Linked DNA regions of Luteolibacter sp. Y139. The protein of the gene in region 1 interacts with the protein of each later gene in a pairwise test. Links are inferred from orthologs where the notes say so. Each region holds a gene or a part of one and is shown on either strand. Other genes may lie near its edges. The genes, in order: rpe and eno.

Evidence for each region.
Region 2: the proteins of rpe (region 1) and eno interact in binary tests that used the Escherichia coli proteins (3 or more experiments, as listed by UniProt). The link is inferred for Luteolibacter sp. Y139 from one-to-one orthologs.

Annotation. Positions count from the first base shown.
Region 1 is NZ_JBBUKT010000001.1:617,420-620,686, reverse strand. Bases 112-3,062 are described here. They hold rpe (ribulose-phosphate 3-epimerase), read left to right. Parts: upstream 112-1,228; coding sequence 1,229-1,897; downstream 1,898-3,062. Other genes in these bases: WKV53_RS02670 (peptidylprolyl isomerase), read left to right, coding at 2,906-3,062; WKV53_RS02675 (hypothetical protein), read left to right, coding at 1,948-2,901; rpiB (ribose 5-phosphate isomerase B), read right to left, coding at 112-1,013. Also shown: more of rpiB, read right to left, coding at 1-111; more of WKV53_RS02670, read left to right, coding at 3,063-3,267. UniProt on the Escherichia coli protein: Catalyzes the reversible epimerization of D-ribulose 5-phosphate to D-xylulose 5-phosphate.
Region 2 is NZ_JBBUKT010000002.1:413,500-416,694, forward strand. What follows is about bases 267-3,145. They hold eno (phosphopyruvate hydratase), read left to right. Parts: upstream 267-997; coding sequence 998-2,293; downstream 2,294-3,145. Other genes in these bases: WKV53_RS06630 (hypothetical protein), read left to right, coding at 267-908; rsmD (16S rRNA (guanine(966)-N(2))-methyltransferase RsmD), read left to right, coding at 2,391-2,939; WKV53_RS06645 (3-deoxy-D-manno-octulosonic acid transferase), read left to right, coding at 3,056-3,145. Also shown: WKV53_RS06625 (GreA/GreB family elongation factor), read left to right, coding at 1-225; more of WKV53_RS06630, read left to right, coding at 234-266; more of WKV53_RS06645, read left to right, coding at 3,146-3,195. UniProt on the Escherichia coli protein: Catalyzes the reversible conversion of 2-phosphoglycerate (2-PG) into phosphoenolpyruvate (PEP). It is essential for the degradation of carbohydrates via glycolysis.

The DNA.
Region 1 (3,267 bases):
GCACCGACCTCGCGGGCGATCTGGGCCATGCGCTCGAAGTCGATGATGCGCGAGTAGGCGCTGGCACCGACGGTGATGAGGGCGGGCTTCACTTCACGGGCGAGCTCGGCGAGGTGATCGTAGTCGATGCGCTCGTCGTCCTTGCTCACGCCGTAGTGGGTGACGTCGTAGAACTTGCCGGAGAAGTTCGCCTTGTGGCCGTGGGTGAGGTGGCCGCCGTGCGAGAGGTCCATGGTGAGGATCTTGTCGCCGGGCTTCAGCACGGAGAAATAGACGGCGGTATTCGCCTGCGAGCCGGAGTGAGCCTGCACGTTGACGTGCTCGGCACCGAAGATCTGCTTGGCGCGGTCGATGGCGAGTTGCTCGACGACATCGACGTTTTCGCAGCCGCCATACCAGCGCTTGCCGGGGTAACCTTCGGCATACTTGTTGGTGAGCACGGAGCCTTGGGCTTCCATGACGGCGGGCGAGGCGAAGTTTTCCGAAGCGATCAGCTCGATGTTATTCCGCTGACGCTTTTCCTCGGCGACGATGGCGGCGTAGAGATCGGGATCGGTCTCGGCGATGCGGGAGCCGGAGGACTTGCAGACGCGGCGCTCGTGGCGGCCACCTTCGAAGGGGGTGGCGAGGAAGGCATCGATCATCGCCGTGGCGGTCGCGGTGTCGACCGTCTTGCCGCCGAGGCAGAGGACGTTGGCGTCGTTGTGTTGGCGGGTGGTGGTGGCTTCCTCAACGGTGCGGACATTGGCAGCGCGGACGTGGCGGTGGCGATTGGCGGCGATGGAGACGCCGACGCCGGAGGTGCAGCAGAGCACGCCGAAATCCTGGGTGCCGTCCGAAACCGAGCGGCCGACGAGATTGGCAAAGTCCGCGTAATCGACCGACTCATGACCCTGTGTGCCGAAGTCGGTGACCTCATGGCCGGCGGCCTTGAGGTGGGCGACGAGGGCATCCTTGAGGTCAACTCCGCCGTGATCGGCGCCGAGGGCAATACGCAGGGACTTCTGGCTCATAGGGAATGGCTTGGGGCGGGAGGGAAATGGACCGTGGGGGCGGGAAATGCAACCCCCGAGACGACCAGAATCCCGCCCGTGACCGGATGATGTGCCGGATGACGCGGAAAGGGTCAAAGGAGGGTCCGGGGAATGGCGGGAATTCCGGCTTTCGGGTGTCGCGTCTGCCGTTCTTGGCGCTTGGCACTGCGGCCGGGCGGCTGCACCTTCCGGCCGTGATTCCGCCGACCTGCCGCGACCGCGTCATTTCTCCCTCCCTGCTCGCTTCCGACTTTTCCCGCATCCGCGAGGAAGTGACCCGCGCCATCCATGCCGGGGCCGATTGGATCCATCTGGACGTGATGGACGGCCACTTCGTGGACAATATTTCCTTCGGTCCGGCGGTGGTGCAGGCGGTCCATGAAACGAACGACATTTACCTGGATGTGCACCTGATGGTCTCGCGGCCGGATCATTTCCTGCCGCGGTTCGTGGCGGCGGGGTCCGACCTGATCACCGTGCACGTGGAGGCAGATCACGATGTGGCGGCGACGCTGCGGGCGATCCGCCACGCCGGTTGCAAGGCGGGGCTGGCGCTGAATCCGGCGACTCCTTTCGAGGCGGTGGTGCCGTATCTGGACCAGATCGACCTGCTGCTGTGCATGACGGTGGTGCCGGGTTTCGGCGGTCAGTCCTTCATGGCGGAAGTGCTGCCGAAGATCGAAATGGCGGCGAAATGGCGGGAGGAGCATGGTCTTAGCTACCACATCGAGGTGGACGGCGGGATTGACGCGCTGACCGCGGCCCGTTGCGCGAAAGCCGGGGCGAATGTGATGGTGGCCGGCTCGTCGACCTTCCGCGCGCCGGACATGGCGCTGGCGGTGAAGGAGATCCGCGAAGCCTGAAACCGACGAATTTTGCGGGCGGCGGCGCTTTTATCGTGTCCATTAGTCCCATGAAACCCGTTGTCGCCACTGCCATCGCCCTGCTGAGCTTCGCTGCCGGCTGGGTGCTCAAGCCTGCTCCGGACGCAGCTCTTGCGAGCGGATCGACCGCCGCGGGAGGCGGCGGAAAGTTCTCCGGCAAAGGTGGGGAGAGTGACGGTGGCGCCGCTGCTGACGGGAAATACAAGGATCGCGGCCTGGTGCTCCCGAAACGCGGGGGGAGCAAGGCGACGGTGGAGGTGGACGTTCCCTCGGCCCAGCAACGATTCGAGGACACCTTCGGCAATGCCGCGGAACGGGCGGAGACGGCGCGGCTATCGCGGCTGTCCGAAGCGCTCGGCCTGAGTGTCGATCAGAAGGAGACCCTGCGGGTGCTCTTAGCGAACCGGCGTGATGGCTTCCGTGAGCTGGCGGGCAGCAACAATGATCCGGCCGCGGCGATCCGGCAGGCCAGTATTTCCGAGAAGAACTTCATGGAAGACATGAAGAAGGTGCTGGATCCCGAGCAGGTGACTGCCCTGGAGAATTTCAAGCAACGCGAGAAGGACAACGACATCGAGGCCAAGGCCCAGCGCGATGTGGCCGACCTGATCGGGCAGGTGGATCTTTCCGAAGAGCAGCGCGACCAGGCGCTGGAGGTGATGCGCAAGCTGAGCGAGACCTCGGCAGCCAAGCGGCCCGAAGGGTGGGGGCTGATGAACGAGGGCTTCGGACTGCTGGGTGGCAGCCAGGGATCGGTGCTCGAAGACCTCGGCGACGTGATGGACGACCCCGCGATCATGAAGGATCCGCAAGCGATCCAGCGCCGTCTGGTGGAGGCACAACGGACGACTGCGGAAGCCCGGATTTCCTCACTGAAATCCATCCTCACTCCCGGCCAGCTGAGTCAATACCGCGCCACGCTGGACGCTCGCTCGGCGATGATGGAGAGCTTCACCCCGCCGCCGCTCAGCAAGGACCGTTGACCCCATGCCACGCGTCAATGGCGAGCCGGTCGATCCCGCGCTGATCGAGGACACTTTCATCCGTCTCAAGGCTGAGGCGGAATTGGCGAGCGAGGTTTCGTGCTGCGAGCGGGATGACGAGTTCCGCGAGCGGGCCGAAGAGGAAGTGATCGATGGGATCTTGCTCGCGCAAGAGGCGGAGCGCCGGGTGCCGGAGCCGTCTGCGGATGAGGCGCGGGCGGCCTTCGAGGATACGCTGCGTGAATGGCGTCGCCATGGGGCGTCGTGGGATTTGCTGGATGCCCAGCGCGAGTCACTGCGGGCGGAGACGATTTCGAATCTGCGCATGCAGCGCTTTACCGACAGCTTGTGGAAGGAGCTGCCGGA
Region 2 (3,195 bases), on another replicon or contig:
AATATCGGCACCATCGTCAAGCTCGTGAACGAGGCCGGCAAGCAGACGACCTACACCGTGCTTGGCGCTTGGGATTCGGATCCCGAAAAGGCCGAGCTTTCCTATCTCTCCGAGCTTGGTGCCGCCTTTCTCAACAAGAAGATCGGCGAAACCGTGGAAGTCCGCGACGAGAACGAGGTCACGCACTCCTACACCATCCAGTCGATCGCCGCGGTGAATCCCTGAAGTTCGAAATGTGCCGAAGTCTCCTCATCTCTGTTCTCGCTGGCGCGATCTCCCTTTCGGGAGCATTCGCTGAAAGCGATGCCGAGAAGGGGATTTCGGAGGCCGAATCCCGGTTCTACGAAGCGAAGTCAAAGATCGATTCGGACTACAGGCGGGATTTTGCCGAGGCCCTTTCGAAAGGAGAGACGATCGAAGTTTACCTTCTGGACTTCGAGACGGAACGCACTCCATCTGATTTTCTCTATTGGGACACCCGATTGGAAGAAGATGAGTTCCCGATCATTCCTTACGGCGCCAAATCGAAGATTCTAAAACGCGCGATTCTCACGGACGACCAGAAGCGAGACTTCCTTCCGAAGCTTCAGAAGGTGATCGGAGTCCAAGGCGATGTCGGAGGTGGCGCCTTCTGCCACATGCCCATTCACGGAGTGAGAATCACCGCCGGTGAGAAGATCATCTTCCAATCGAGCTTCTGTTGGAAGTGCGGGAACTTCGCATTCACTTACCCTGATCGTCCCGCATGGATCGAGATCCACGGAAGCGAGATCGCCGAAGCTTTCAACAAGCTCATGCCGATTCCTCAGTCCGAGATCGATCGCTTTGAATCGAAGTACGGCAAGAAGTCTCCGGATGCTGCCAAAAAGGCTGATCAAAGCGGCGAGAAGCCGGATCGAGCTGAATAGCCTTCAAGCGGCAAGACGTGCCGAAGCCGCAACCCGCATTTAGTTTCCAGCTCCACCTCCTCCCTCAACAATTCTCCAATTCTACTACCATGGAACACACCACCATCGTTGAAATCCGCGGCCGAGAGGTCATCGACTCCCGCGGTAATCCTACCGTCGAAGCCGACGTCATCCTCGAATGCGGCGTCGTCGGCCGCGCCGCTGTGCCCAGCGGTGCCTCGACCGGCGAGCACGAAGCCTGCGAACTCCGCGACGGCGACAAGTCCCGCTACCTCGGCAAGGGCGTGCTGAACGCCGTTGAGAACCTGAATGGCAAGCTGGCTCCCGCGCTCTGCGGCATGCTCGCCACCGACCAGGCCGCGATCGACGCCGCCATGATCGCGATCGACGGCACCAAGAACAAGTCGTCCATCGGCGCCAATGCCATCCTCGCCGTCTCGATGGCTGTGGCCAAGGCCGCTGCCCAGGCGACCGGCCTGCCGCTCTACAAGTACCTCGGCGGCCCGAACGCCAAGGTGCTGCCCGTGCCGATGATGAACATTATCAACGGCGGTGCTCACTCCGACGCCCCGATCGATTTCCAAGAGTTCATGATCATGCCGATCGGCGCTCCGACCTTCCGCGAAGGCCTGCGCTACGGTGCTGAAATCTTCCACGCGCTGAAGAAGGTGCTGCACGACCGCGGCCTTTCCACCGCCGTGGGTGACGAAGGTGGCTTCGCCCCGAACCTCGCTTCCGCTGACGACGCTCTCAGCGTCATCGCTCAAGCCGTTGAGAAGGCTGGCTACAAGCTCGGCGAGGACATCGCCATCGCGCTCGACGTCGCTTCTTCCGAGTTCTGGGATGCCAAGCAGAACGCCTACGTCTTCAAGAAGTCCGACAAGTCGGTGAAGAGCGCTGAAGAGCTCGTTGCCTACTACGCCGGCCTGCAGGCCAACTACCCGATCATCTCGATCGAAGACGGCTGCGCCGAAAACGACTGGGCTGGCTGGAAGATCCTCACCGACAAGCTCGGTGCGACCACCCAGCTCGTGGGCGACGACCTGTTCGTCACCAACGTCGAGTTCCTCTCGAAGGGCATCGCCACCAAGACCGCCAACTCGATCCTCGTGAAGGTGAACCAGATCGGTTCGCTTACCGAGACCTTCGACGCCGTCGAAATGGCCCAGGAAAACGCCTACACCGCCGTGCTTTCGCACCGCTCGGGCGAGACCGAGGACAACACGATCGCCGACATCGCCGTCGCGACCAATTGCGGCCAGATCAAGACCGGCTCGATGAGCCGCTCGGACCGTATCGCGAAGTACAACCAGCTCCTCCGCATCGAGGAAGAGCTGGGCAACGACGCGGTCTACGGCGTCGGCAAGATCAAGGTCCTGCGCTAATCCGCATACTGCCTTTTCCAAAAGCCTCCCGGGAGACCGGGAGGCTTTTTTGTTGGCGGGTATTGCCGCCGGGCCCGTCGCTTGGCATGAAGCGGCCGTGCGCATCATCGCGGGAAAAGCAGGACGACTGGCCATCAAGGTGCCGAAGGCGGTGACTCGGCCGACCACCGACTTCGTGCGGCAGGCGGTGTTTTCGATCCTCGGCCCGCGGGTCGAGGAGGCGGCGGTGCTGGATCTCTTTGCCGGTTCCGGGGCGATCGGGCTTGAGGCGCTTAGCCGTGGTGCGGCCTCGTGCGTATTCGTCGACGAGCATCGTCAGGCGGAGATCGTGATCCGTGAGAATCTGGAAAAGGCCAAGCTGGCCGGAGGGCGGGTGGTCAAAGCGGATGTGCACGCCTGGGTGGCCCGGGACACCGGCAGCTACGATCTGATTTTCGCCGATCCGCCATATGCGAAGACATCCTTGGACCGGGACCATCTCAAGGACCTGATGGGCAAACCGGCTCTTCTCGGGCGGCTTGCTGATGGCGGGCTGCTGATTGCCGAGTGCTTTTCTTCGACCCGGAGTCCGGAAGCGCCGGGATGGGTGCTAAGCGAGCGCCGTGAATACGGGAATAGCGCCATTCTGCTTTACGCCGCGGAATAGGAGCTGGGCGGGTGGCAGAGAGGCGAGAGGGGAATTCCCGTAATTCCCCTATATAGGCATTCGGGAATAGTGGAGTGCTCTTGCCGGTTCAAACATGGGTCACTAGCCTCCGCGCGATGCTGTTTCCGCTGGTTCTGGCGATCTATCGCCTGCTGCTACCCGTCTACCTGTTCGTGGCGATGCCGGGGTGGCTGGTGCGGATGGGGCAGCGGGGTGGCTTTGGCAGCGGACTGCGGGAGCGTTTTTCGATCTATCG